One region of the Streptomyces showdoensis genome, then DNA from elsewhere that is predicted to be linked to it. Evidence: riboswitches for the same ligand, from Rfam matches in the RefSeq annotation. Region 1 holds a riboswitch; the other holds the start of a gene.

Region 1 (3,297 bases):
ACTTCGGCTCGATCCCGGGCCACGACGGGAAGCCCGAGCCGCGCTCCGGCGACCTGCCCGAGGTCATCGGCGGGCAGCTGCGCGAGGTCATCGAGGAGGAGGTCCCGGCCCGCGCGCTGATGGCCGCCTACCGGCTGCCGCACGACGGCACCCGCGCGTGTGACGCGGCCGACCTGGCCCTGACGATCCTCGGCGGCGGCGAGTCCTCCCGTCTCCACAACCGTCTGGTCCGCCGCGACCGCACGGCCGTCGCCGCGGGCTTCGGGCTGCTGCGGCTGGCCGGCGCGCCCTCCCTGGGCTGGCTGGACGTGAAGACCTCCGGCGGTGTCGAGGTGCCGCGGATCGAGTCGGCCGTCGACGACGAGCTGGCCCGTTTCGCCGCCGAGGGCCCGACGCCCGAGGAGATGGAGCGCGCGCAGGCACAGTTGGAGCGCGAGTGGCTGGACCGGCTCGGCACGGTCGCCGGCCGCGCCGACGAACTGTGCCGGTACGCGGTGCTGTTCGGCGACCCCCAGCTGGCCCTGACCGCCGTGCACCGGGTCCTCGACATCAGCGCCGAGGAGGTGCAGGAGGTCGCCAAGGCCAAGCTGCGCCCGGACAACCGCGCGGTGCTGGTCTACGAACCGGTGGGCGCCGACGGCGACAGCGAGAGCGACGAGGAAGAGGGAGCGGACCAGTGACCGACGCTGCCGCGTCTTTGACGAGCATGACCTTCCACCCGCAGCCCCAGCCGGGCGAGGCCAAGCCCTGGGCCTTCCCGGCCCCGGAGCGCGGCGCGCTGGACAACGGGCTGACGGTGCTGCGCTGCCACCGCCCCGGCCAGCAGGTGGTGGCCGTCGAGATCTCCCTCGACGCCCCGCTGGACGCCGAGCCGGAGGGCCTGGACGGCGTGGCCACGATCATGGCCCGCGCCCTGTCCGAGGGCACCGACCAGCACACCGCCGAGGAGTTCGCCGCGGAGCTGGAGCGCTGCGGCGCCACCCTCGACGCGGCCGCCGACCACCCGGGCGTGCGGGTCTCCCTGGAGGTCCCGGTCTCCCGGCTGCCCAAGGCGCTCGGCCTGCTCTCCGAGGCGCTGATCGCCCCGGCGTTCGAGGAGTCCGAGATCGAGCGGCTGGTGAACAACCGGCTCGACGAGATCCCGCACGAGACGGCCAATCCGGCCCGTCGCGCGGCCAAGCAGCTCTCCAAGGAGCTGTTCCCGGCCGACGCGCGCGTCTCCCGGCCGCGCCAGGGCACGGAGGAGACCGTCGCCGCGATCGACGCCGCCGCCGTCCGCGCCTTCTTCGACGCGCACGTCCGGCCCGCCACGGCCACCGCCGTGGTCGTCGGCGACCTCACCGACGTCGACCTCGACAAGGTGCTCGCCGAGACGCTCGGCGCCTGGACGGGCACCCCGGCCGCCCTGCGGCCCATGCCGCCCGTCACGGCCGACGACACCGGCCGCGTCGTCATCGTGGACCGCCCCGGAGCCGTCCAGACCCAGCTGCTCATCGGCCGTGTCGGCGCCGACCGCCACGACCGCGTCTGGGCGGCCCAGGTGCTCGGCACGTACTGCCTCGGCGGCACCCTCACCTCCCGCCTGGACCGCGTCCTGCGCGAGGAGAAGGGCTACACGTACGGCGTGCGCGCCTTCGGCCAGGTGCTGCGCTCCGACGGCGAGGGCAACGGGGCGTCGCTGCTCGCCATCAGCGGCTCGGTCGACACCCCCAACACGGGTCCGGCACTTGACGACCTGTGGAAGGTGCTGCGCACCCTCGCCGCCGACGGCCTGACGGACGCCGAGCGCGACGTGGCCGTGCAGAACCTGGTGGGGGTCGCGCCGCTCAAGTACGAGACGGCCGCCTCCGTCGCGGGCACGCTCGCCGACCAGGTCGAGCAGCACCTCGCGGACGACTACCAGGCGCAGTTGTACGCGCGGCTCGCCGAGACCGGCACGGTGGAGGCGACCGCGGCCGTGGTCAACGCCTTCCCGGTGGACCGGCTCGTCACCGTGCTCGTCGGTGACGCGGCGCAGATCGAGGAGCCGGTGCGGGCCCTCGGCATCGGCGAAGTGACCGTCGTGACCGGCTGATTGAGCCGCTGTCACGCGGGTACGGGGACCCCGACGACCTGGTTCGTCGGGGTCATTCCTTTTTGTCCGTATTGGCAGTGAGTGTGATCTTCTGCCCTGTGGCATGTCTTACAAAAGCGCGTGTCTGTTTGGCGATTGACAGAAGATCGGCCTAGCTTCGATCCGTCTGTCCGGCCGTTGTACGACGCCGCATCCGCGGCAACGGACAGTCATCGCCGAGTCCCCGTAAGGCGCGAGCCTGGGGAGCCGGGGACCCATCGCAGTCCCTGGGGTGAATCGGACGCCTTCGCTCGGCGAGCGGAGGGGCCCGTAGGAGACCTTCCTGCTCCGAACCCGTCAGCTAACCCGGTAGGCGAGAGGGAAGGAAAGGATCAGCCACTACATGGCGTTCACCCGTGCCACCGGGAAGCATCGTGGTCCGAGCCGCATGGCGCGCCGCTCCGTGGGCATCGCCGGTGTGGCGACCCTCGCGACGACCGGCGTCATCGGCACCCTGGCCTCCCCGGCGCTCGCCGCCGACACGGAGCCCGCTTCCCCGGAGGACACCGGCCTCACCCAGGTGATCACGGCCGAGTCGCTCTCCGACCGCGTCGACGCCCAGGCCGACGCCCAGGAGAAGGAGGCCGTCGAGGCCGCCGCCCGGGTCAAGGCCGCCGCCGAGGCGAAGCGCAAGGCCGAGGCCCGCGCCAAGGAGATCCGTGCCGCCCAGGAGCGCGCCGCCCGCGAGGCCGAGCGCAAGCGCCTGAACTCCTTCCAGCTCCCCGTCGCCGGCTCCTACGTGAGCACCGGCTACAAGACCGGTGGCTCGCTCTGGTCCTCCGGCAGCCACTCCGGCATCGACTTCCACGCCTCCTACGGCAGCACGGTCGTCTCCGTCGGCTCCGGCACCGTCATCGAGGCCGGCTGGGGCGGCGCGTACGGCAACAACATCGTCATCCGGATGAACGACGGCACGTACACCCAGTACGGCCACCTCTCCTCGATCGGTGTCCACGTCGGCCAGAAGGTCACCCCGGGCGATCAGATCGGCGTCTCCGGCTCCTCCGGCAACTCGACCGGCCCGCACCTCCACTTCGAGGCCCGCACGAGCGCCGAGTACGGATCGGACATCAACCCGATCTCCTACCTCCGCGCCCGCGGAGTCCACGTCTGACGTGTGAATTCTGTGAAGAAGCCCCGGCTCGAACGAGCCGGGGCTTCTTTTTTGTGTCCGTATTACCGGG
Region 2 (3,297 bases), on a different contig from region 1:
TCTCGGCGGCGCCGCTGATCGCCGCCCCGTTCTTCTCCACGCTGACGACGCTCCTGACGGGCATCGCCGCGGTCCTCGCCAGCGTCGGTCTGCACGCCTACAACGGCACGACCGACCACATCTCCTCGCTCACCGAGACGCTGACCGTCCTCACCGTCTCGGCGCTGGCGATGCTGATCAACCGGGTGGTGCGGCGCAGCGGCGAGCGGCTCGCCTCGGCGCGGGTGATCGCGGAGACGGCGCAGAAGGCCGTGCTGCCGACGCCGGCCGAACGGATCGGCGGGCTGCAGATCGCGGCGCGGTACGAGGCGGCGCAGGCCGACGCGTTCATCGGCGGCGACCTGTTCGCCGTCCAGGACACCCCGTACGGGGTACGGCTGGTCGTCGGCGACGTGCGGGGCAAGGGGCTCGACGCGGTGGAGGCCGTGGCGGTGGTCATCGGCGCCTTCCGCGAGGCGGCCGAGCAGGAGCCGACGCTGGAGGGCGTGGCGGAGCGCCTGGAGCGGGCGCTGGACCGCGAGGGCACGCGGCGGGCCGGGCTCGACGCCTTCGAGGGGTTCACTACGGCGGTCCTCGCGGAGATCCGGCGCGACGACGACGGCGACGGCGGCGAGGGCGACGGCGGCGAGGGCGGCTCCAGTGGCGAAGGCGGTGCCGGTGGGGTCGTGCGGGTCGTGAACCGGGGGCATCCCGAGCCGCTGCTGCTGTACGGGGACGGGGGGCTCGGCCGGCTGCAGCCGAGCGAGGCGGCGCTGCCGCTGGGGATGGGGGAGCTGGCCGTGTGGCCCGACCGGGCGGACGAGACGCCGTATCCGGCGGGCGCGACGCTGCTGTTCTACACGGACGGCCTCTCGGAGGCCCGGGACGCGCGGGGGGGTCTTCTACGATCCGGCCGAGCGGCTCGCGGGGCGGCTCTTCCCCGGTCCCGAGGAGCTGCTGGACGCGTTGGTCGCGGACGTGCGCCGGCACACGGGCGGGGGCTCGACGGACGACATGGCGCTGCTGGCGGTGAGCCGTCCGGCGGCGGGGCAGCCGGAGCGGCGGCGGACGATGCCGGTGGTGCCGCCGGGGGGGCGCCGCCGGGGGACGGTGACGGGACGTAGTCGGGGGGTGTCACTCCGATAACAATTGATACACCGTCAGATCGGGGGTGTGGCGCAGATCCCGTCTGACCGGGGGTCAACTCGGGCCATTCCCTCTCAATTGCGCTAACGATCAAGGGGGACGGCTTGGAATCGGGAGCCCGTGTCTATTAACGTTCGATAACGCAGCGCGGTCGTCCCAGCCGTCGCAAGAGACGGCACCGTGCGCGCGCGCCGAATTCCGCAAGGGAACCGGGGAACCACCACTTGGGGTGAATCGGGCCACGTCGCACCCGTGCGGCACACCCGTAGGAGACCTTCCTGCTCCGAACCCGTCAGCTAACCCGGTAGGCGAGAAGGAAGGAAAGGAGAGCGCCTCCGTGGCGTCCGACACCCCTGCTCCCGAAGCCCCCTTCGACTCTTTCGGTGCCTACGGCCCCGCGGGCACGGGCGGGGAGGAATGGAACCCCACCGAGGACTCGCTGCGGGCCCAGAGCCGCTCCGGCGGCCGGCACCGGGTCGTCAAGCAGCGCTCCAACTTCGCCCGCTCCTCCACCGTCCTCGGGGTCGGCGTCATCGCCGCCGTCGGTGCCGGCGGCCTGGCCACCGCCCAGGAGAAGCCCCCGGTCGCGATAGCCCTGCCGGACCTCGACCTGCCCGACGCCTCCGCGCTGCCCGGCATCGGCGACCTGATCGGCGGCTCCGAGAAGAGCTCTGGCGAGAGCACCGGGGTCACGAACAACCCGCAGCCGCTCACCGCCCTCACCTACACCACGCCCGCCGACGCGAGCTCCGCCGACGCCCCCGCCGGGACGAAGCAGCAGGCCGACGCCGGCGAGGCGCTGCGCGCCCGCATCCTCCAGCAGGCCGAGCAGCAGCAGGCCGCCGCGGACGCCGCGGAGAAGGAGGCGGCGCAGAAGGCCGCCGCCGAGAAGGCGGCGGCGGAAGCCGCGGCCAAGGCCGAGGCGGCGGAGAAGGCGGCGGCCGAGGCGAAGAAGAAGGCCGAGGCGGAGGCCGCCGCGAAGGCCGAGGCCGAGCGCCTGGCCAAGCTGGCCGCCAGCTACGCGCTGCCCACCTCCTCGTACACGATCACCTCCACCTACGGCCAGGCCGGCTCGATGTGGTCCTCCGGCTACCACACGGGCCTGGACTTCGCCGCGCCCACCGGCACCCCGGTCAAGGCCGTGCACAGCGGCACCGTGAAGTCGGCCGGCTGGTCCGGCTCGTACGGCTACCGGATCGTCCTGGAGCTCGAGGACGGCACCGAGATCTGGTACTGCCACCTGTCCTCGATGACGGTCGGCGCGGGCCAGTCCGTCGGTACCGGCGAGACCATCGGCCGGGTCGGCGCCACCGGCAACGTCACCGGTCCCCACCTCCACCTGGAGGTCCACACCCCGTCCGGCGACGGCGTCGACCCGGCGGGCTGGCTGCGGTCGAAGGGGCTCGGCGTCTGACGGCCGGCCGTCCCGCGGGGGAAGCGGAATAGGCCCGGCCGCGCGGGGGGTTGACCACTCCATGACCTCTCTCCGCAAGCTGGGCTCTTCCGACCTGCACGTCTTCCCGCTCGCCCTCGGCGGCAACGTCTTCGGCTGGAGCGCCGACGAGGCGCAGTCCTTCGCCGTGCTCGACGCCTACACCGCCGCGGGCGGCAACTTCGTCGACACCGCCGACACCTACTCCTCGTGGGTGGAGGGCAACGAGGGCGGCGAGTCCGAGACCGTCATCGGGCGCTGGCTCGCCTCCCGCGGCAACCGCTCCGACGTCCTCGTCGCGACCAAGGTCGGCGCCCACCCCCGCTTCAAGGGGCTGAGCGCGACCACCATCAAGGCCGCCGCCGAGGAGTCGCTGCGCCGCCTCGGCACCGATTACATCGACCTCTACTACACGCACTTCGACGACGAGTCCGTGCCCGTCGAGGAGATCGTCACCGCGCTCGACCAGCTGGTGAAGGACGGCAAGGTCCGGGCCGTCGCCGCCTCCAACATCTCCCCGGAGCGGCTGCGCGCCTCGCTCGACTTCGCCGAGGCCGAGGGGCTCGCCCGCTACGTGGCCCTGCAGCCGCACTACAACCTGGTCTCCCGCGAGACCTACGAGGGCCCCCTCCTGGAGACCGCGGAGCAGGCCGGTCTCGCCGCGGTGCCGTACTTCGCGCTCGCCTCCGGCTTCCTCACCGGCAAGTACCGCCCGGGCACCACCGTCGCCAGCGTCCGCG

What was found. A riboswitch is a leader RNA that binds a small molecule or an ion and turns the genes downstream of it on or off. The one in region 1 is predicted to bind cyclic di-AMP.
Region 2: linked by a shared signal. The riboswitch ahead of ABD981_RS19120 (M23 family metallopeptidase) and the one ahead of ABD981_RS36120 (M23 family metallopeptidase) in region 1 are both predicted to bind cyclic di-AMP.

What each region holds. Positions count from the first base shown of each region.
Region 1 is NZ_BAAAXG010000028.1:309,544-312,840, reverse strand. Features, by position in the region: gene ABD981_RS36130 (M16 family metallopeptidase) at 1-680, shown strand, start outside; gene ABD981_RS36125 (M16 family metallopeptidase) at 707-2,074, shown strand; cyclic di-AMP (ydaO/yuaA leader) riboswitch at 2,278-2,444, shown strand; gene ABD981_RS36120 (M23 family metallopeptidase) at 2,457-3,227, shown strand.
Region 2 is NZ_BAAAXG010000026.1:1,398,751-1,402,047, reverse strand. Features, by position in the region: partial or broken gene ABD981_RS19125 (PP2C family protein-serine/threonine phosphatase) at 1-1,125, shown strand, start outside; cyclic di-AMP (ydaO/yuaA leader) riboswitch at 1,305-1,451, shown strand; gene ABD981_RS19120 (M23 family metallopeptidase) at 1,463-2,539, shown strand; gene ABD981_RS19115 (aldo/keto reductase) at 2,601-3,297, shown strand, end outside.